Linked DNA regions of Azospirillum brasilense. The protein of the gene in region 1 binds, or shares a complex with, the protein of each later gene. Links are inferred from orthologs where the notes say so. Each region holds a gene or a part of one and is shown on either strand. Other genes may lie near its edges.

Evidence for each region.
Region 2: the proteins of dnaG (region 1) and D3869_RS00940 are in contact, whole or in part, in a crystal structure (PDB 2R6A), measured with the Geobacillus stearothermophilus proteins. The link is inferred for Azospirillum brasilense from one-to-one orthologs. Residues at the interface, in WP_049624496.1 of Geobacillus stearothermophilus: Lys456, Leu457, Leu458, Pro459, Ala460, Asn463, Ala464, Leu467, Leu535, Leu536, Ile537, Ala538, Gln544, Glu545, Asp548, Tyr549, His552; in WP_033016901.1 of Geobacillus stearothermophilus: Ser13, Glu15, Ala16, Gln18, Glu91, Leu92, Asp94, Ala95, Val96, Pro97, Thr98, Ala99, Ala100, Asn101, Tyr104, Tyr105, Ile108.

What each region holds. Positions count from the first base shown.
Region 1 is NZ_CP032345.1:667,824-678,857, reverse strand. What follows is about bases 8,093-11,034. They hold dnaG (DNA primase), read left to right. Parts: upstream 8,093-8,573; coding sequence 8,574-10,496; downstream 10,497-11,034. Other genes in these bases: rpoD (RNA polymerase sigma factor RpoD), read left to right, coding at 10,682-11,034; D3869_RS03330 (GatB/YqeY domain-containing protein), read left to right, coding at 8,093-8,535. In the rest of the region: prmB (50S ribosomal protein L3 N(5)-glutamine methyltransferase), read right to left, coding at 1-165; arsC (arsenate reductase (glutaredoxin)), read right to left, coding at 166-507; serA (phosphoglycerate dehydrogenase), read left to right, coding at 716-1,963; D3869_RS03350 (hypothetical protein), read left to right, coding at 2,101-2,766; D3869_RS03345 (HNH endonuclease), read right to left, coding at 2,783-3,088; D3869_RS03340 (response regulator), read right to left, coding at 3,112-6,186; carA (glutamine-hydrolyzing carbamoyl-phosphate synthase small subunit), read right to left, coding at 6,435-7,610; more of D3869_RS03330, read left to right, coding at 8,074-8,092. UniProt on the Escherichia coli protein: RNA polymerase that catalyzes the synthesis of short RNA molecules used as primers for DNA polymerase during DNA replication.
Region 2 is NZ_CP032345.1:184,388-195,457, forward strand. Bases 1,026-4,003 are described here. They hold D3869_RS00940 (replicative DNA helicase), read left to right. Parts: upstream 1,026-1,737; coding sequence 1,738-3,270; downstream 3,271-4,003. Other genes in these bases: D3869_RS00935 (SAM-dependent methyltransferase), read left to right, coding at 1,026-1,555; alr (alanine racemase), read left to right, coding at 3,248-4,003. In the rest of the region: rplI (50S ribosomal protein L9), read left to right, coding at 1-54; more of D3869_RS00935, read left to right, coding at 302-1,025; more of alr, read left to right, coding at 4,004-4,387; D3869_RS00950 (MlaE family ABC transporter permease), read left to right, coding at 4,387-5,163; D3869_RS00955 (ABC transporter ATP-binding protein), read left to right, coding at 5,186-5,977; D3869_RS00960 (hypothetical protein), read left to right, coding at 6,081-6,299; D3869_RS00965 (NUDIX hydrolase), read right to left, coding at 6,303-6,893; map (type I methionyl aminopeptidase), read right to left, coding at 6,890-7,717; DNA repair protein RadA, read left to right, coding at 7,877-9,277; D3869_RS00980 (CvpA family protein), read left to right, coding at 9,334-10,020; purF (amidophosphoribosyltransferase), read left to right, coding at 10,121-11,070. UniProt on the Escherichia coli protein: The main replicative DNA helicase, it participates in initiation and elongation during chromosome replication. Travels ahead of the DNA replisome, separating dsDNA into templates for DNA synthesis.

The DNA.
Region 1 (11,034 bases):
TTCCAGCACCATGAACACCGCCTCGTCATGGGCGTTGGTGGTGCCGTGGCCGTAATCCAGGTCGGCCTCATTGAAGCGGCTGACGCCGTAGCGGATCAGGTCGCGGACGGTGCGCAGCTCGGTCGCCGCGTCGGCGGGGGTGAGGTCCAGGGCGGGCTTGGTCACTTACAGGATCTCCAGAACGCTTTCCGGCGGGCGGCCCACGCGGGCCTTGTCGCCCGTGACGACGATGGGCCGCTCGATGGCGGCGGGGTTGGCGGACAATGCGTCGATCAGGGCGTCGCCGTCGAGATCCTTGGCGATCCCGGCCTCCGCCGCCTCCTTGGCGCGCAGGATGTCGCGGGGACCCTTGCCCAGCTTGGCCAGGATGGCCTTCAGCTCCGCCGGGCCGGGCGGGGTCTTCAGATACTCCACGACGGTGGGCTCGACGCCCCTGGACCTCAGAAGCTCCAGCGTCTGGCGCGACTTGGTGCAGCGCGGGTTGTGGTAGATGGTGACGTCGCTCATCCCGGTGTTTCCCTCGCTCTTCCCAGCCATGGCTTTGTCGGTGGCAGCAATACACCCGCTCCGCGTGCGGCGCCAACCCGCCATGCGGAATGGCGGCGGCAGCGCAACATCCCTCGCGTGACAAGGCCGGCGCTTGGCATTACCTTGCGCGCTCGCATTATTGGCGGCCCGCCGCGTGCGGGGCCATTCATTTCGACGGATTCCGGCCGTGACGAAGCTCTCGCTCTCCAAGGACAAGATCAACATCCTGCTGCTCGAAGGCGTTCACGACAACGCCATCAACGAGTTGGCGCATGGCGGCTACGCCACCGTGGAGCGTCTGCCGCACGCGCTGGACGAATCGGAGCTGCTGGAGCGCATCGGGTCCGTCCACATGCTGGGCATCCGCTCGCGCACCCATCTGACCGCCAAGGTGCTGGAAGCCGCGACCCGCCTGTTCAGCGTCGGCTGCTTCTGCATCGGCACCAATCAGGTCGATCTGAAGGCCGCGCGCCGACTCGGCATCCCGGTCTTCAACGCGCCCTATTCGAACACCCGGTCGGTGGCGGAGCTGGTGATCGGCGAGATCATCATGCTGATGCGCGGCATCTTCTCGAAGTCGAACCTCGTGCATGGCGGCGGCTGGATGAAGTCGGCCAAGGACAGCTACGAGATCCGCGGCAAGACGCTGGGCATCGTCGGCTACGGCCACATCGGCACCCAGGTGTCGATCATGGCCGAATCGATGGGCATGAAGGTCCGCTACTACGACGTCGTGAACAAGCTGGCGCTCGGCAACGCCCAGCCCTGCCACTCGCTGGAGGAACTGCTGGCGGTCTCCGACGTGGTGACCCTGCACGTTCCCGACACGCCGCAGACCCGCGACATGATCGGCGAGGCGCAGATCCGCGCCATGAAGAAGGGCGCCCACCTGATCAACGCCGCCCGCGGCAAGGTCGTGATGATCGAGGCGCTGGCCGCCGCCCTGAGGGACAAGCATCTGCTGGGTGCCGCCATCGACGTGTTCCCGAAGGAGCCGGGAGGCGACAAGGAGGTGTTCGAGAGCGCGCTGCGCGGGCTCGACAACGTCATCCTGACCCCGCACATCGGCGGCTCGACGATGGAGGCGCAGGCCAACATCGGCACCGAGGTGTCGCAGAAGCTGATCGAGTATTCGGACAACGGCTCGACCATGGGCGCCGTGAACTTCCCGCAGGTCGGCCTGCCGGTGGTCCACGCCGGCTCCACCCGCTTCCTGCACGTCCACGAGAACCGTCCGGGCGTGCTGCGCAAGATCAACGAGGTGTTCTCGGGCCGCAACCTGAACATCGCCGCGCAGTATCTCCAGACCGACCCGGAGCTGGGCTACGTCGTGGTGGATGTCGACGGCGACGTGGACGAGAACGAGGTGGCGAGCGACCTGCGCGCCATCGAGGGCACGCTGAAGGCCCGCTTCCTCTATCCGGGCAAGCGCTGAGGTCGGGCGACGCGGCCCTTGCCGTCGGCTGGGGCCGCACCGACATAGGCGGAATGACCCTCTGCCCCTTTCGACCGCGTCTGCGCGCCGGCCTCCTGACGCTCCTGTGCCTGGGTGGGGGAGGGCTTTGCTTCACGGTGCCCGCGGCCGCGCAAACCGCGGTCGCCCAGAACGGGATCGCCGCCTGTCCGGACTTCGCGCCGGCCCGCGTGATCCTCGATCTGCAGATCGCCCCGCTGCGCACCGACTACAGCCAGTCGATCCGCCAACTGGCCCAGAAACCGGGGCGGCGGCCCGTCGCGGGGCGGACCGCCAATTCCCACACGCTGGGGCTGGCGGCGATCCAATACAATCAGCAATGGCAGGCCGGCGTCATGACGGCGTCGCTGGGGCAGGGCCGCTATTGCGGCGCGGCGCAGACCCTGACCGTCACCTTCGGCTACGACGAGCGGACCGTCTACGTCGCCCGCGAGCTGCCGCAGGGCAGTTGCATCCATGGCGAGGTGCTGGCCCACGAGATGCGGCACGTCACGGTGGATGAGCAGCTTCTGCGCGAGTATGTGCCGGTCCTGAAGCGCCGGCTGGAGGATGTGGTCGGCCGTGCCCGCCCGGTCCAGGGCCGCTCCGAGCGGCAGGTCATGGCGGCGATCGAGCAACCGATCAAGGCGGCGATGCGCCAGCTGATGGAGGAATTCGGGCGCGAGCGCAACGCGCGCCAAGCCCGCATCGACACCCCGGCCGAATACGAGCGCATCAGCCAATCCTGCAACGGCGAGATCAACCGCTACCTCGGGCGCGTCTGACCCATTGGCGGCTGCGTCACCGCCGGCGCCCGCGCCCGGAGGCGTGGCGGTCGATGAATTCCGGCGGCTTGCGGGACACCCAGCGCAGGAAGGCGGCGATGTCCGGGTGGGCGCGCAGGCTGGCGATGGTGTGGTAGTGGTCGCGCAACTCCGCCTCGCTCAGCACCGCGTGGATCTTGGCGTGGCAGATGCGGTGCATGGTCACGGTGTCCCGTCCGCCGTAGGTGCGCGGGATCAGATGATGCTCGTTCAGGCTGGGGCCGGGCACCATCGGGCGGCCGCAGAGTGGGCAAGGCGGATGGAACGAGGGCGGATGCGGCATGGCGTCCGTTCGGGTGGCGGCCGTCAGGCGGAGGGCGCCGCGGGCAGAGCGGCGCGGATGCGCGCGACCAGCTCGTTGGCCTGATAGGGCTTCTGCAGGATGGGCAGCCCGTCCAGGGCCGAGGCGCGTTGGATCTCCGCGTAGCCGGTGACCATCAGGACCGGCAGGCCGGGGCGCCGGGCGCGCAGCTCCCGCACCAGCTCCAGCCCCGTCATGCCGGGCATCGCGTAATCGGTCAGCACGAGGTCCACCTCCGGATCGCGGGCGAAGGCGTCCAGCGCGTCGGGGCCGCTCGACGCCTCCATGATGCGGAAACCGGACTGCTCCAGAACCGTTGCGGTCGCCATCCGGACCAAAGCCTCGTCCTCCACCAGCAGGATGGTGGCGGGGCGGGGCGGGGACTGGACGGCGGCGGGAAGCGCGGCGTCCTGGCCCGCGTCCTCCTCGGCGTCGGCTCGCGGCAGATAGAGCGTTACCGTCGTGCCGCTGCCCAGCCGGGTCGTCAGCACCACCGTCCCGCCGGATTGCGCGGCCAGCCCGTGCACCATCGACAGGCCCAGGCCGGTGCCGTGCCCGACCCCCTTCGTCGTGAAGAAGGGTTCGAAGGCGCGGGCCGCCGTTTCCTCGCTCATCCCGCTGCCGGTGTCGGCGACGGCGATGGACACGCAGTCCCCGGCGGCGAGATCGAGCGGCCGTCCCTCCATGTCGTCCGGGCAATTGCCGGTGCGGATGGTCAGGGTGCCGCCCGCGGTCATGGCATCCCGCGCGTTGATGGCGAGGTTGAGGATGGCCATTTCGAGCTGGTTCGGATCGACCCGCGCCGGCCACAGGCTGGGGTCGGTCTCGGTGACGATGCGGGTGGTACCGCCCAGAGTGCGCTCCAGCAGCCCGCCCATGCCGGTGACCAGGGCGCCGACGTCCACCGTCTTTGGCTCCAGCCGCTGCCGGCGGGAGAAGGCCAGGAGGTGCTGGGTCAGGGTGGCGCCGCGCTCCACCGCCTTCTCCGCCATGTCCAGGGCCTGGGGATGGGAGGACCCACCGCCTTCGCCGGCGGTGCGCAGCAGGTAGAGGGAGGTCCCGATGGCCTGGAGCAGGTTGTTGAAGTCATGGGCGATGCCGCCGGTGAGCTGGCCGATCGCCTCCATCTTGCGGGCCTGGTGCAGCGTCTCCTCGATCTCGCGCAGGGCTTGGCCGGTGCGCTCCCGCTCCTCGACGTCACGGCCGACGTGATAGGCGCCGATGCGCCGACCGCTGGAGTCCAGGATGGTGCCGAAGGCCATCTCGTAGCGTTTGCGCTGCACCGTGGGGTCGCCCAGCTCCTCCACGATGGTGAAGCGCTCCCCGCCGAGCGCGCGGCTCCACAACGACTCCATGGTGATCTGTGCGGTGGGCAGATGATCCATCATCTCCAGCAGGCGCTGGCCGATGGCCGGACGGTGGCCGTACAGAGCCTCGACCTCCCGCTGGTAGGCGCCGTTGAAGAGGATGTAGCGGCACTCCTGGTCCACCGCGACGATCAGGTCGGTGGAGCTTTCGATGATCGCGGCGAACAGGCGGCGGTCGGAGGCGTGGCGGTCCACCAGCTCGCCCAGCTGCATCTCATGGGCGCGCCGCCGCTCCGTCACGTCCTCCAGGATGCCGACGGCGCGGGTGGTGCCGTCCGGGTCGGTCAGGCAGGACCCGCGCATGGCCAGCCAGCGCACCTGACCGTCGGGCGACCCGACGGGGAACTCCGCTTCCAGCTCGCCCTTCGACGGGTCGTCGCGGAAGAGGGCGGCGCGGATGGCGTTGCGGTGGTCCGCCGCGACGTTGCGGATCCAGGATTCGACAGAAGCACCGTCGAGCACCGGAACGCCCAGCAGGGCCGCGGTGTGGTCCGACCCGTGGAAGCGGCGGCTGCGCGTGTCGAAACGCCAGACCCCCAGCCCGACGACCTCCATCACCAGCCGCTGCTGCGCCTCGCTGTCGCGCAGGCGGCGGGCCGCCCGGTTCAGCGCGCCGGCCACCGCGTTGACCTCGCGGATCGGCGTGGGCGCGGTCATCACCGGCGAAGCATGCGGGCCGTCGCGCCCCAGCGCCAGGGCGGAACCGGCGAGCGCCGCGACCGGATCGGCGATGCGCCGCCCGACCACCAGCGCCATCGCCAGACTGACCAGCAGCAGGATGCCGCCGCCGCACAACACCAGCGCGACCGAGCGGCGCATGGGCTCGGCGATCAGCGTCTGCGGCACACCGACGGCGACGGTCCAGCCCGACAGCTCCGATCGGGCAAAGGCGTTGAACAGCGGCGTGCCGTCCCGCGCCACGGCGGTGAAGGTCCCGGAACTCGCCGAGGCGGTCCGGCGGAACACCTCCGCTGAAATCGGCGTGCCGGTGAAGGTGTCGGAGGCCGCGGTCCGGGTGATGACGACTCCTTGCCGGTCCCATAGGGCGGCGATCCATCCCTCCGGCAGGCTCTGCTGGCGCAGCACCTCGATGAACATCTCGGTCGGGATGCTCATGGCAAGCACATGCTCCGAGGGTCCGTTCCGCGTGATCGGCAACGCGACGGCGACCAGGGGACGTTGGGCGACAACGCCCATGAAGATCTCGGAAATCTGGGTCTGACCGCTGTCCGCCGTCCGCCGGACGAGGCCCGTCACCGCGGTGCGGGGAAGCGGCTCCCCGAACGGGCGGCGCGTGTTGATCAACTGCTGGCCTTGGGCGTTGCTCAGCACGATGTGGACGCCCTCGCGCCGGGAGCCCTTGTGCTGGAGCACCTCGATCGCCTGCCGGTGGAAGGCTGCGAGATCGCCCTTCGCCAAGTGGGGGGAGGTGGTGAGAACCTGGAGCGCCGTCTCCATCGCCATGAGTTCCCGGTCGATGGCGACGGCCAGCGTCCGGGCCAGATCCTGGCCGGACCGCTCGATCGCGGCGCTCTGCGTCTCGGCCATGCGGAAGACCGTCCAGCCGGCGAAGCCCAGCATCGGCAGCAGCGCCGCCATGACCAGCAGCACCAGTCCCGTGCGAAGCGACAGTCCGCCGGCATGGGGCCGGTCGTCGCCCGCCACGCCATCGTTCACAGCGGGTGCGTTGTCATCCTGAGCGTGCAGAGGCAAGGGATGTCATGCTCCGGTATGCATGGCGAGGGACGCGTCCGTAACCATCGCAGAGTCCGGCAGCAAAGGACACACCTTTGACGGAGCAGGGTTTTTATCGAAGGGGGTAAAAACTCAGCCAACCCATTCGATCGAATGAGGTCGGCGGAAGCGGAAAAGCGAAGGGCGCGTAGCCCCCGTGTTTGTGAAAAGAAAAAGGAGCCGCAAGCGGCTCCCTTCTCGTCTTCGGTCGGTGCGTCCGCCGGGCGTCAGGCCGGCTGCTTGCCGTCCATCAGCGCCACGAAGCGGTCGAAGAGATAGTGGCTGTCCTGCGGGCCGGGCGAGGCCTCCGGGTGGTACTGCACCGAGAAGACCGGCTTGTTCTTCAACCGGATGCCCTCGTTGGTGCCGTCGAACAGGCTGACATGGGTCACCTCGGCGTCGGCGGGCAGGGTCTCCTCCATCACCACGAAGCCGTGGTTCTGGCTGGTGATCTCCACCCGGCCGGAGGCCAGGTCCTTCACCGGATGGTTGGCGCCGCGGTGGCCCAGCGGCATCTTCTTCGTCTTGGCGCCGAGCGCCAGCGAGAGCATCTGGTGGCCCAGGCAGATGCCGAACATCGGCAGGCCGGTGTCCAGCAGGCCCTTGATCGTCGGCACGGCGTATTCGCCGGTGGCCGCGGGGTCGCCGGGGCCGTTCGACAGGAAGACGCCGTCCGGCTTGTGGCGCATCACCTCTTCCACCGTGGCGGTGCCCGGAACCACGGTGACCTTGCAGCCGGCCGCGGCGAGGCAGCGCAGGATGTTGCGCTTGGCGCCGAAATCGATCGCCACGACGTGGAAGCGCGGGCTCTCCTGCGTGGCGTAGCCGGCGCCGAGCGTCCAGGCGCCCTCATCCCAGCCGTAGGTCTGGCGGCAGGAGACGTCCTTGGCGAGGTCCATGCCCTCCAGCCCCGGCCAGCCCTTGGCCTTGGCGACCAGCGCGTCGAGGTCGAACTTGCCGTCCGGCGCGTGGGCGACGACGCCGTTCGGGGCGCCCAGGTCGCGGATGCGCCGGGTCAGGCGGCGGGTGTCCACCCCGGCCAGACCGACCAGCCCGTAGCTCTTCAGCCAGTCGTCGAGATGGCGGGTGGCGCGCCAGTTCGACGGATCGGTGACGTCGGCGCGCAGGATCAGGCCGCGCGCGGCGGGGGTCACCGTCTCGATGTCTTCCGGGTTGGCGCCGGTGTTGCCGATGTGCGGAAAGGTGAAGGTGATGATCTGCCCGGCGTAGCTGGGGTCGGTCAGGATTTCCTGATAGCCGGTCATCGAGGTGTTGAAGCACACCTCGCCCACCGAATCCCCCACCGCACCGATGCCTCGGCCCTTGAAGACGGTGCCGTCGGCCAGAACCAGGACACCGGTGTAAGCGCCGGCATCGCCCGCCGGGAGAGTCGATTGAGCCATCCTTCAGACCTTATCAAGAGCCGCCGCGGGCCACATATTCCTGCCTTGCGGAGCGTCGGCGCCGCGTCCCGCCCCGCTGGGCGCACGCGTCGTCGTCGGTCCGCGCCCCGCCATCCCGGTTCCTTGCGGTTCGGGTGTCTGAGCCTGGATCGATTAGTCGGGACGGGTGAGCCGGTCAACCGTATATGACGATTGGTACCCCGATTTCCAGCGGCGCGTTTGCATAATCGCCGTGCTTCTCCGGTGGGGCTTGGCCTTTGGAGGGGCTGTGGAATGCGCTGGCGGGGGGTGGAAATCGGCCCTTCGGAATTGACGTGGCAATCCGGCGCAAATTTAGGAATATTGCCGGTTCGCGTCGCGTCTTCCGCGCCATCCCACGGATGGAGACGGTGCGGACGCTGCCGAGCGGCCGTTATCGTTTCGACCTGTTGAACACACCTGACGAACACGAAGGACACACGCAATGCTGCGCACGCGCCTGAACGAGGCTTTGAAGCAGGCGATGCTCGCCAAGAACCAGCGCGCCGTCTCGACCGTGCGCCTGATCCTGGCCGCGCTGAAGGACCGGGACATCGCGGCGCGTTCGCGCGGCGTCACCGACGGCATCGACGAGGCCGAGATCCTCTCCATGCTGCAGACGATGATCAAGCAGCGCGGCGAGTCGATCAAGCTGTACGAGCAGGGCGGCCGCCTGGAGCTGGCCGAGCAGGAGCGCGAGGAGATCACCATCATCGAGGGCTTCCTGCCCAAGCAGATGTCGGAGGAGGAGGTGGCCGCCGCCGTGAAGACGGTGGTGGACGAGATCGGCGCCACCTGCATCAAGGACATGGGCAAGGTGATGGCGGAGCTGAAGACCCGCTACGCCGGCCAGATGGACTTCGCCAAGGTCAGCGGCACCGTGAAGCAGCAGCTGTCGGCCTGCTGACGGTGCGGTTTCCGATCTAGCACGGGTTCCGCCCGCCCATGGCCTTCCCGCCCCAATTCCTGGAAGAGCTGCGCACCCGTCTCGCTTTGTCGGACGTGGTGGGCAAGCGCCTGCGCCTGATCCGCGCCGGCCGCGAGTACAAGGCGCCGTGCCCCTTCCACAACGAGAAGTCGCCCTCCTTCTACGTCAACGACCAGAAGGGCTTCTTCCATTGCTTCGGCTGCGGGGCGCACGGCGACATCATCGGCTTCGTCATGCGCCACGACAACCTCGCCTTCCCGGAGGCGGTGGAAGCGCTGGCCGGCGAGGCGGGGCTGCCGGTCCCCCGCGCCACCGAGGAGGACAAGCAGCGCTACGAGCGGCGCAAGACGCTGCACGATCTGGTGGAGCAGGCCGCCCGCTGGTTCGAGCAGCAGCTCCACGCCCCCGCAGGCCGCGCCGGACTGGAGTATTTCCAGCGCCGCGGGCTGGACACCGATGGCATGGCGCGCTTCCGCCTGGGCTTCGCCCCCGGCGATTCCGGCGCGCTGCGCAGCCAGCTTCTGAAGCAGGGCTTCTCGGAAGAGGACATGGTGACCGCCGGCCTGCTGAAGCGGCCGGACGACGGGCGCACGCCCTACAGCTTCTTCCGCAACCGGGTGATCTTCCCGGTGACCGACCGGCGCGGCCGGGTGGTCGCCTTCGGCGGGCGCATCCTGGAGGGCGACGGCCCGAAATACGTCAACACCGCCGACACGCCGCTGTTCCACAAGGGAACGCTGTTGTACGGCCTGTCGCGGGCGCGGCAGGCGGCGGCGGACGGCAAGCCGGTGATCGTCGCCGAAGGCTACATGGACGTCATCGCGCTGGTCCGCGCCGGCTTCGAGGGCGCGGTGGCGCCGCTCGGCACTGCCCTGACCGAGACGCAGGTCCAGGAGCTGTGGAAGCTGATCCCCGACGCGGAGAAGGTGCCCTTCCTCTGCTTCGACGGCGACAACGCCGGGCGCCGGGCGGCGTGGCGGGCGGTGGAGCGCATCCTGCCGCACCTCGCCCCCGGCCATTCCGCCCGCGTCGCCTTCCTGCCGGAAGGGGAGGACCCCGACAGCCTGATCCGCCTGCACGGCCCCCGCGCCATGCAGGAGGTGCTGGGCGAGGCCATCCCGCTGTCCGAGGCGGTCTGGCGCATGGAGACCGAAGGCAAGCCCACCGACACCCCCGAATCGAAGGCGGCGGTGAAGGCCGCCTTGGACGCGCGGGTCGGGCAGATCGCCGACCGCGACGTGCAGGTCTTCTACCGCACAGAGATGCGCCGCCGCGTCGACGAGGCCTTCGCCCCGCCGCCGCGCCAGCGCAACGAGCGCGGTCCCTGGGTTCCCAATGGGCAATGGCAGGGCGGGGGGCGCTTCGGCCAGCCGGCGCGCCGGCACACGCCGGGCCTGCCCGGTCTGCGCACGGCGCCACCGCCCGGCCACCGCCGCCGCAACCCCGGCAATCTGGCCGCCGCGCGGGAGCGCGTTCTGCTGGCGGTGATCATCAATCACCCCGACCTGTTCGACGAGTTGGGCGAATCGCTGGGCATGTTGCCGTTTCCCGACCGGGAACTGGAGGAATTGCGCCAAGCGGTCATCGGATTGCTTGCTGAACGGCGGGAAAACGACTCGGGACTTGACGCCGCATCGCTTTGTCGCCACTTGTCTTCCGCCGGCTATGATACCATTGTCCGCTCTCTGCTCAGCGAGTCGACCTATGTCCATGCCGGCTTTGCACGCCCGGACGCGTCCTCCCTGGACGCGAAACGGGGGTGGTGGCCGACATGGCATCACCTGCACCACAGGCAGGTGATGGCCGATTTGAGAGAAGCGGAGGCGGCTTTGGCCCGTGACAACAGCGAGGCGAACTTCGCGCGGGTCGTGGCCCTTCAACAGGAGGTCATCAGGTCCGGAATGGGTATGACGGATGACGAGGATCTCGACGATGCCTAGCGGCCAGCGCCGCCGGGCGTGGTGCGGAAGGGAAGGGCCGGAGGGAATGAGACCCGGAGGGGTCTGTCCGGACAAGCTCCGGAACGGTTCACAACCGGTTTAAGCAGGTGCGGATCGACAGCGGGGGGCCGCTGCGGTGCGCGCTATGGGTTTTTCTTATGGGGTAATGCGGGGGCATCGATCGCATGGCCACGAAAGCTGCGAACAGCGTTGAAGTTTCCGAAGCCCGGGACGAGGCCGGCGACGGCCCGCTCATGGACGGCATGGGTCTCGCCGTCAAGAAGATGATCGCCCGCGGCAAGGAGCGTGGCTACGTCACCTATGACGAGCTGAACGCTGCCCTGCCGCAGGATACGTCGTCTTCCGAGCAGATCGAAGACACGATGGCCATGCTCTCCGAGATGGGCATCAACATCGTCGAATCGGAAGAGCAGGATTCGGAAGGCAACGCCAACGCCGACGGCGAGGGCGAAGGCCGGTCCGCCGGCAATCTGGACGATGACGACATCGGCCGCACCGACGACCCCGTGCGCATGTA
Region 2 (11,070 bases), 480 kb from region 1 along the record:
GAGATCGAGGAGGCCCCCGAGGCCGCCGAGGCCGAGGTTTCCGAGGAGGGCTGACCGCCCGCTCAACGAGACCAGTCCGCTCGTCCGGAAGCCGCCCGCCCCCGAAAGGGGCGAGGCGGCTTTTCCGCTTTTGGCGCCCCCAGTCATCCGCCCTCCCCCATCCGGATGCGCCGGACGCCCCGCCCCCTGCCTCGTCCGGCGGGTTGCCTCTCCCCGCTCCGAACTCCGACTCTCGTTCCTGGTGATTCGCTCGCGGCGAACGTCCAGACCGAGTCGTGTTCGACGGATGGGGAGATGCGCGATGCTGCTTGCCGGCCTGCTCAGCCCGGCCCTGACCGCCGGCGCCCTGGACATCGTCGGCGCCGATGGGCGGAGGCACCGGGTGGGGGTCGGCATCCCGTCCCTCACCCTGCGTCTGCACGACAAGGCGCTGCACCGCGACCTCGTGATGAATCCGCGGCTGCGATTCGGGGAGGCCTACATGGACGGCCGCCTGACCATTGAAGGCGGCTCCGTCTATGATTTCCTGGCGCTGCTGAGCGCGGGGACGGACAATGTCCAGGGCGTTCTGGGCAACCTGAGGGAAGCCCTCTCCCCCGCGCTGCGGCTCATCCAGCAGAGCAATCCCTTGCGGCGGTCGCGGCGCAACGTGGCCCATCACTACGACCTGTCACGGTCCTTCTTCGAGCTGTTCCTCGACCGCGACCTGCAATATTCCTGCGCCTACTTCCCCACCCCGGACACCGGGCTGGACGAGGCCCAGGACGCCAAGAAGCGGCACATCGCGGCGAAGCTGCTGCTTCAGCCGGGCATGCGCGTCCTGGACATCGGCTGCGGCTGGGGCGGCATGGCGCTCTATCTCGCCCGCATGACCGGCGCCCAGGTCACCGGAATCACCCTGTCCCGCGAACAGCTCGCGGTGGCGCGGGAGCGGGCGGCCCATGCCGGGCTGGCCGGTCAGGTCCGCTTCGAACTGCGCGACTACCGGCAAATGGAAGGGCGCTTCGACCGCATCGTCTCGGTCGGCATGTTCGAGCATGTCGGCGCGCCCCATTACCCGGCCTTCTTCGCCAAACTGCGCGACCTGCTGGCCGAGGACGGGGTGGCGTTGCTTCACTCCATCGGCCGGTCGGACGGGCCGGGTTCCACCAACCCTTGGTTCCGCAAGTACATCTTTCCCGGCGGCTATTCGCCCGCCCTGTCGGAGGTGATCCCGGCGGTGGAGAAGGCCGGGCTGTGGAACACCGACATCGAGATCCTGCGCCTCCATTACGCCGAGACGCTGCGCCACTGGCGGGAGCGCTTCGCGGCCCGGCGGGAGGAGGCCCGCGCAATGTACGACGAGCGCTTCTGCAGGATGTGGGAATTCTATCTGGCGGGGGCCGAAATCAGCTTCCGCTACCAGGGGCACATGGTTTTCCAGATGCAGCTGGCGCGCTCGCTGGGCGCCGTTCCGCTCGTCCGCGACTACATGCAGCGCACCGAAACGGCCTTGGCCGAGGCCGTGCCGCCGCCCTTGCGGACGGGGCGGAACGTCGGCGCGAACAACGTGTGACCAGAGGTGCCCGCGCCGCATCGACCCACAGCTTTGGCGAGTCATGAAGACATTGATACAATGCCCTGTTTCCGACTTACCCCCAGCTTTAACCGGCTGTGGGCAAAAGTTACTCACAGGAATGTGGGTAGATTTACCCCGATCGCACAGCTTTGCGCCCCGCCCTTTGCTAAAGTGCCGTCATGGATGACAAGACCACCCAGCTTTTCGAGCCGCGCCCCCTCGACGGCGGGCTGTCCCGTGCCGGTGCCGCGAAGCCGACGGCGGAATACCGCACGCCGCCGCACAACGAGGAGGCTGAACAGGCGCTCCTCGGCGCCATCCTGGTGAACAACAAGGCGTATGAGAAGGTCGGCGAGTTCCTGCGCGCCGAGCATTTCTACGACCCGGCGCACCAGCGCATCTTCTCGGCCATCGCCAAGATGGTGGAGCGCGGCCAGATCGCCAACCCGGTGACGCTGAAGGCCTATTTCGACAACGACGTCGAACTGGCCCCGGACGGTGGCGCCGGCTATCTGGCGCAGCTCGCCGCCAACGTGGTGACGGTGGTCAACGCCGGCGATTACGGCAAGACGATCCATGACCTGTTCCTGCGCCGGCAGCTGATCGAGGTCGGCACGGACATGGTGAACGAGGCGTATCAGCACGACCTCGACATCGACGCCATGGACCAGATCGAGACGGCGGAGAAGCAGCTCTTCGACCTCGCCTCGACCGGCGACGTGCGCGGCGGCTTCATCGCCTTCTCCGAGTCGCTGAAGGCAGCCATCGCCACCGCGGAGACGGCCTTCCGCCGGTCCAGCCACGTCACCGGCGTGACCACCGGCCTGCGCGACATGGACCGCAAGCTGGGCGGCCTGCACCCGTCGGACCTCATCATCCTGGCCGGGCGCCCCTCCATGGGCAAGACGGCGCTGGCCACCAACATCGCCTTCAACGCCGCCAAGGCGCACATGCGCACCAACGGCGGCGAGGGCGCGCCGGTCGGCTTCTTCTCGCTGGAAATGTCGGCGGAACAGCTCGCCACCCGTATCCTGGCCGGCGAGGCCGAGGTGTCGGGCGACAAGATCCGCCGCGGCGAGATCAAGGACAGCGACTTCCCGAAGTTCGTCGCGGCCAGCCAGGAGCTCAGCCGCGTCCCCTTCTTCGTGGACGACACGCCGGCCCTGACCATCGCCGCGGTGCGCACCCGCTGCCGCCGGCTGAAGCGCACGCACGGGCTGGGCATGGTGGTGGTCGACTATCTCCAGCTGCTGCGCGGCGGCTCGACCAAGGGCAACGAGAACCGCGTGCAGGAAATCTCGGAGATCACGCGCGGCCTGAAGGCCATCGCCAAGGAGCTGGAGGTGCCGGTGCTGGCCCTGTCCCAGCTCAGCCGCGCGGTGGAAATGCGCGAGGACAAACGGCCGCAGCTCGCCGACCTGCGCGAATCGGGCTCCATCGAGCAGGACGCCGACGTGGTGATGTTCGTTTACCGCGAACAGTACTATCTTGAGCGCGCCGAGCCGGCCCGCCGGCCGGAGGAGACGGAGGACAAGTACAACGACCGCTACGCCAACTGGCAGAAGCGCTACGCCGAGGTGCACAACACCGCGGAGGCGATCATCGCCAAACAGCGCCACGGCCCGATCGGCAGCGTCCGCATGTTCTTCGACGGACAGTTCACGAAATTCGGCGACCTCGACACGACCCATGACTTCGGCCCCACTGAGTAGTGATCCGCTGGCCCGCTCCGGCGCCGTCCTGACCATCGACCTCGGCGCCGTGGTCGCCAACTGGACGCAGCTCCGCGACCGGGTGGCCCCGGCGGAATGCGCCGCCGTGGTCAAGGCGAACGCCTATGGCCTGGGGGTGGAGCGCGTCGTTCCGGCGCTCGCCGCCGCCGGCTGCCGGACCTTCGTGGTCGCCCAGTTCGAGGAGGCGCTGGCCGTGCGCGCCGTGGCGCCGGCGGAGGCCCGCGTGCTGTCGCTGGGCGGCCTGCCCGCCGGCACCGCGCCGGACTTCACGGCCCGGCGCATCCTGCCGGTGCTGAACCATCTGGGCGACATCGCGGCGTGGCAGGCCCACGCCCGGGCGCAGGGAACGGCCCTGCCCGCCGTCGTCCACATTGACACCGGCATGAACCGACTCGGGCTCGGTCCGGACGAGCTGGACACGCTGGTCGGCGACCTCTCCCGGCTGGAGGGGGTGGACGTCCGGGTCTGGATGACCCACCTCGCCTGCGCCGACGAAGACTCGGTGATGAACAGCCAGCAGCTCGGGCGTTTCCGTTCGGCGATCGGGCGCCTGCCCGCGGCCGAGGCGAGTTTCGCCAATTCCTCCGGGATCTTCCACGGAACGGCCTTTCATTTCGACCTTGTGCGGCCCGGCTGCGCGCTCTACGGCGTCAATCCGACGCCCGCCGCGGCGAACCCGATGCGGGACACGATCCGGCTCGACGCCCGGCTGCTTCAGGTGCGCAACGTTGACAGCCCTATGACCGTTGGCTACGGTGCCACGCACCGCGTTGCGGCGAGAGGAAAAATCGCAACCATCGCAGTGGGTTATGCCGACGGATATCTGCGTTCGCTCAGCGGGCGCGGCCATGTCTTCGTCAATGGCGTGGCCGCTCCGGTGGTTGGGCGTGTTTCGATGGATCTGGTGACGGTGGATGTCAGCCACCTTCCCGACGAGGCGGTGACGCCCGGCGGGCTGGTGGAGCTGATCGGCCCGAACCGCCCGGTGGACACCGTGGCGAGCGAGGGCGGCACCATCGGTTACGAGATCCTGACCTCGCTGGGCGCGCGTTACCACAGGGTCTACCGCGACCCGCCGCCGCCTGAGGTCGCTTGATGGGTTTCCTTGCCGCCACCGGACGGGCCTTCCTGATCTTTCTGGAAGCCACCGGAAAGCTCGCCATGTTCACCGGCGCCGCCCTGTCGCACTGCGTGCGCCCGCCGTTCTACCCGCGGCAGATCCTGCGCCAGATGATCGACATCGGCTATTACTCGCTGCCGGTGGTCGGGCTGACCGCGCTGTTCACCGGCATGGTGCTGGCGCTGCAGAGCTATTCCGGCTTTTCCCGTTTCCAGGCGGAGGGCGCCATCGCCACGGTGGTCGCCCTGTCGGTGACGCGGGAACTGGGGCCGGTGCTGGGCGGCTTGATGGTCGCCGGGCGCATCGGCGCCGCCATGGCCGCCGAGATCGGCACCATGCGCGTGACCGAGCAGATCGACGCGCTGTCGACCCTGTCGACCAACCCCTTCAAGTATCTGGTGGCGCCGCGCCTGATCGCCGGGCTGGCCATGCTGCCGCTGCTGGTGCTGGTGGCGGACATCATCGGCGTGTTCGGCGGCTTCCTGGTCGGCGTCTACCGGCTGGACTTCAACCCGGCCTCCTACATCGGCCGGACCTGGGAGTTCCTGGAGCCGGTCGACGTGATCTCCGGCCTCGTCAAGGCGGCGGTGTTCGGGTTCATGGTCTCGCTGATGGGCTGCTACCACGGCTACCATTCGCGCGGCGGCGCCCAGGGTGTGGGTGCGGCGACGACCAACGCGGTGGTGTCGGCCTCCATCCTGATCCTGGTGTGGAACTACCTCATCACCGGCATCTTCTTCTCGACGAAGTGAGCGCAGAGCAATGAGCGAGTCCATGTCGCAGGTTCCCCCCGCTCATCCGCCGAAGATCGCGCTGAAGAACGTGCACAAGGCGTTCGGACCCAAGGTCGTGCTGAACGGCATCGACCTGGAGGTCGGGCGCGGCGAGTCGCTGGTGGTCATCGGCGGGTCGGGCACCGGCAAGTCGGTCATGCTGAAATGCATCCTCGGCCTGCTGTCGCCGGACAGCGGCTCCATCCGCGTCGACGGCGAGGAGACGACGAAGCTGCGCCCGCGCGAGCGCGAGAAGCTGCTGCACAAGTTCGGCATGCTGTTCCAGGGCGCCGCCCTGTTCGACAGCCTGAAGGTCTGGGAGAACGTCGCCTTCGGCCTGATCCAGGGCGAGCACATGCCGCGCGCCAAGGCCAAGGACATCGCCATCGCCAAGATGGGCGCGGTCGGCCTCGGTCCGGAGGTGGGCGAGCTGTTCCCGTCGGAGCTGTCGGGCGGCATGCAGAAGCGCGTCGGCCTCGCCCGCGCCATCGCCGACGAGCCGGAGATCATCTTCTTCGACGAGCCGACGACCGGTCTCGACCCGATCATGGCCGACGTGATCAACGAGCTGATCGTGAAGTGCGTGAAGGATCTCGGCGCCACCGCCGTGACCATCACCCACGACATGGCCTCGGCTCGCAAGATCGCCGATCGCGTGGCGATGATCTACCAGGGCCGGATCATCTGGACTGGCCACGCCAACGACATCGACCATTCCGGCAACCCCTATGTGGACCAGTTCGTCCATGGCCGGGGCGAAGGGCCGATCAAGATGCAGGTGCGGGCGCTGTAAAACGCCGCATCCCCGGTTCGTGCAAAATTAACCTGCCGCCCGGTAGGGTCGGCCACAAAGAACGCCGGCCGCCATTGGCCGGTATCCCATCGGAGAGACGAGCATGGCGGACATCACCACGAACGGACTGGCCTTCGCGAGCTTCATGCTGAGCGCCAAGATTCTGGAGACGCTCCAGGCCAAGGGGCTGCTGACCAACGAAGAAACGGTGCAGACCATCAAGAACGCCCACGAGCAGCTCCTCAAGAACGACAACCAGCTGTCGCTCGAAGCCGCCGACGCGCTCGCCCATTTCTTCGCCGGCCCGACCGACGGGAAGTGACGCTCAGGGCGCCGGACGCGCCGCCGACCGCGCGAGGCTGTCGCGCAGTTCCGGCAGCAGGACGGCGCCCAGTATGGCGATGACCGGCAGCAGGGCGTAATCGCCCTCTGCCGCCGCGGCGATCAGCTCCGCGCGGGTCAGCAATTCCAACCGCATCTCCTCCAGGTCTCCGGAGTCCGCCTCGGCCACTTTCCGGGCGTTGCGGGCGTGGAACATGTGGCAGACGCAGCCGCGCTGGTTGCCCTGCACCACGTAGGAACCGAGCGCGGTCCAGTCTTCCGCGGCGTAGCCGGTTTCCTCCAGCAACTCCCGCTTCGCCGCGGCCAGCGGTTCCTCACCGGGGTCCAGCGCCCCGGCGGGGAAGGTCTGGCTGACGCGGCGCGGGCCGTGCTTGTAGGTGCGCAGCATCAGCACGCGCCCGGCCTCGTCCTCGACGAACATCAGCACGAAATCGGTCTGCTCGACCTGATAGAAATTCTCCACCCGCCGGCCCTCCGGCGTCTCGACGGTCTCGGCGTGCACCTTCAGGAAAGGTCCGGCGTCGAGCAGGGTCCGGCGCTCCAGGACCGTCCAGGGCTTCAGGTCTCCGCTCATGCCGCGACGGCCCCGGCGACGGTTCCATAGGGCGGCTGGGTGAAGCCCGCCGGGGACAGGGTGAAGATCTCGCAGCCCGTCTCGGTGATCCCGACCTGATGCTCGAACTGGGCGGACAGGGAGCGGTCGCGGGTGACGGTGGTCCAGCCGTCCGACAGGATCTTCACGTCCGGCTTGCCGGCGTTGAGCATCGGCTCGATGGTGAAGACCATGCCCGGAACCAGCAGAACCCCGGTGCCGCGCTTGCCGAAATGGTCGACATGGGGCGCGTCGTGGAACACCCGCCCGATGCCGTGCCCGCCGAAGTCGCGCACCACGCCGTAGCGGTGGGATTCGGCCAGGGTCTGGATGGCGTGGCCGATGTCGCCCAGATGGTTGCCCGGCTTGGCCTGCGCAATGCCGGCCATCATCGCCTTGTAGGTGATGTCGACCAGCTTGCGCGCCTTCACCCCGATCTTGTCGCCGACGAAGAACATGCGGCTGGTGTCGCCGTACCAGCCGTCCAGGATCACCGTCACATCAACGTTCACGATGTCGCCGTCGACCAGCGTCTTGTCGTCGGACGGAATGCCGTGATTCACCACATGGTTCGGCGAGATGCAGCTCGCCGCCGGATAGCCGTGATAGCCGAGGGTCGCGGGGATGGCGCCGTTGTCCCGCATGAAGGTTTCGATCAGCCGGTTCAGATGGCCCGTGCTGACCCCCGGCACCACCTGGGGCGTGATGTGGTCGAGCGTCGCCGCGGCCAGCCGCCCGGCCTTGCGGATCGCCTCGAACTCCTCCGGGCCGTGCAGCGGGATCTTCCGCGCGTCCTTGTCCGCCACCGTGTCACCTCACATCCGTTGTTCATCATGAATTCCGGGACAGAACCTATCACCGGAACGGCCGAGAAAAGCCCCAGCTTTTTATCACCTCTGCCATAGGATTTAGAACGTCAGCTTGCTATATGTGGGGCGCTGCCGCTCCAACCAATCGCTAGACCTTTGGCAAAGCCAACCACCCGCTATGTCTGTCAGGCTTGCGGCGCGTCCTTCCCGAAATGGGCGGGCCGCTGCGACGCCTGCGGCGAATGGAACACCCTCGTCGAGGAAGCCGCCCCGGAAGCCGCCCCCAAGGGATTGGGCGTGGCGCGCGGGCGCCGGCTGGACTTCGTGGGACTGGCCGGGTCCAGCGAGGCGCCGCCGCGCCGCATGACCCGCATCGAGGAATTCGACCGCGTCTGCGGCGGCGGCCTCGTCCCCGGATCGGCGATCCTGATCGGCGGCGATCCCGGCATCGGCAAATCGACCCTTCTCCTCCAGGCCATGGCCCGGCTGTCGCAGGAACACCGCTGCGCCTACGTCTCCGGCGAAGAGGCGGTGGATCAGGTGCGGCTGCGCGCCGTCCGCCTGGGCTGTGCCGCCGCGCCGGTCCAGCTCGCCTCGGCGACCAGCGTGCGCGACATCGTCGCCTCGCTCGACGGCACCGACGGGCCGGAGGTGGTCGTGATCGACTCGATCCAGACCATGTATGTGGACAATCTGGACAGCGCCCCCGGCACTGTCGCCCAGGTCCGGGCGAGCGCGCAGGAGCTGATCCGCGTCGCCAAGCGGCGCGGCTGCGTCCTGCTGCTGGTCGGCCACGTCACCAAGGAAGGCACCATCGCCGGCCCCCGCGTGCTGGAGCACATGGTGGACACGGTGCTCTATTTTGAAGGCGAGCGCGGCCACCAGTTCCGCATCCTGCGCGCGGTGAAGAACCGCTTCGGCGCGACGGACGAGATCGGCGTGTTCGAGATGACCGACGGCGGGCTGGGCGAGGTCGCCAACCCCTCCGCCCTGTTCCTGGCGGAACGGCGCGGCGACGTGTCGGGCGCCGCGGTCTTCGCCGGCATGGAGGGCACCCGCCCGGTGCTGGTCGAGGTCCAGGCGCTGGTCGCCCCCTCCCCGCTCGGCACGCCGCGGCGGGCGGTGGTTGGCTGGGACTCGGCGCGGCTCGCCATGGTCCTGGCGGTGCTGGAGGCGCGCTGCGGCGTGCAGATCGGCGCAAACGACGTTTATCTGAACGTGGCCGGCGGGCTGCGCATCACCGAGCCGGCGGCGGACCTCGCGGTCGCCGCGGCGCTCGTCTCCTCCCTGACCGGGGAGCCGGTGCCCGCCGACGCCGTGGTCTTTGGCGAGATCGGCCTGTCGGGCGAGGTGCGCGCCGTGGGCCAAAGCGACGCCCGGCTGAAGGAAGCCGCGAAGCTGGGGTTTTCAACAGCGATCTTTCCGGCTAGACGGAACGGCAAGAAACCGGGGCGCGGCGACACCGGCCTGAAATCGGTCGAGCTGCAGCAGCTCAGCGAACTGCTGCCGCTGTTCCAGGCCGGATCGGGGTCCCGCCCGCCGCGCGGCCGGGATTGAAGCGTCTGATTTGACACGAGCATCTGAAGCGAAAGCGCACGAGGCGTAGCGGCGTTATGGACACCTTCCCGATCAACCCGGCGGATCTGGCCGTCATCGTGGTGCTTCTGCTGTCGGCCCTGCTGGCCTTCACCCGCGGCATGGTCGCCGAGGTGCTGTCGGTCGCCGCCTGGGTCGGTGCGGCGCTGATCACGCTGAACGCCCTGCCCCACGTCCTGCCCATCGCGCAGACCTACATCCACGTCGAGATGGCCGCCTACGCCGCGTCGGCGGTGGCGCTGTTCGTCGTCAGCCTTGTGGTTTTGACAATCCTGGGCCGCGTCGTGTCGCGCGGGGTGCAGAATTCCGGCCTTTCGGCGCTCGACCGCTCGCTGGGCTTCGTCTTCGGCCTCCTGAAGGGTGCAATCCTCGCCTCGGTGGCCTATCTCTTCTTCGCTTGGCTGGTGCCGAACCCGGCGGAGCATCCGGCCTGGCTGCAGAGCGCCAAGACCCGGCCGATGCTGGTGTCCGGCGCCTCCATGATCTACGAGGTGATGCCGGAGTCGCTGCGCAAGGACGGGCTGGGCCAGATGGACATGGCGCGGGAACGCGCGCGGCAGGCGGTGGAGGCCAAGGAGGCGCTGGACCGCCTGTCCACGCCGGTTCCCGGAGCGCCGAAGACCGGTGGTGCGTCGCAATCCGATACCGGTTATAAGGACCGGGACCGCGGCGACCTTGAGCGACTGATCCAGAACGCACGCTGAACGCCGCATGGTGCAGAGTGCCTGTGAGTAACGCCCCGCTGGCAAAGAGGCCGCCGGGGCAATGCCCTTTGGTGATGCTGTGTATGACGAGGATCTTCCGATGCTGACGACGCATCCGTTCGACGACGACAAGCTGCGCGAGGAGTGCGGCGTGTTCGGCATCCACAGCCATCCGCAGGCGGGGGCCATCACCGCGCTCGGCCTGCACGCGCTGCAGCATCGCGGCCAGGAAGCCTGCGGCATCGTCAGCCACGACGGCGACCGCTTCCATCTGGAGCACACGCTGGGCCTCGTCGGCGATCACTTCTCGTCGGAAGCGATCATCGGCAAGCTGAAGGGCCCGCAGGCCATCGGCCACGTCCGCTACGCCACCACCGGCGACACGACGATCCGCAACGTCCAGCCGCTCTACGCCGACTTCGAATTCGGCGGCTTCGCGCTGGCCCACAACGGCAACCTGACCAACGCTCACACGCTGCGCCGCCAGCTTGTCCGCCGCGGCTGCCTGTTCCAGTCCACCACCGACACCGAGACCATCGTCCATCTGATGGCCATCGCCCGCGGCGGTTCGCCGGTCGACCGGCTGATCGAGGCGGTGCGGCAGGTCGAAGGCGCCTTCTCCCTGGTGGCGCTGACCCCGAACGAGGTGATCGGCGTGCGTGACCCGCTGGGCGTCCGCCCGCTGGTTCTGGGCAAGCTGGGCGACACCTACATCGTGACCAGCGAGACCTGCGCCCTGGACATTGTCGGCGCCGACTATGTGCGCGACGTCGAGCCGGGCGAGATGGTTGTGCTGAACGACCAGGGCGTGCAGAGCCTGCGCCCCTTCCAGCCGCAGGGCCGCCGCTTCTGCATCTTCGAATACATCTACTTCGCACGGCCCGACAGCGTGATGGAGGGCTCCTCCGTCTACAACGCCCGCCAGCGGATCGGCGCCGAGCTGGCCCGCGAATCGGGGATCGAGGCCGACGTCGTGGTGCCGGTTCCGGACAGCGGCGTGCCGGCGGCCCTCGGCTACGCCACGCAGAGCGGCGTGCCCTTCGAGCTGGG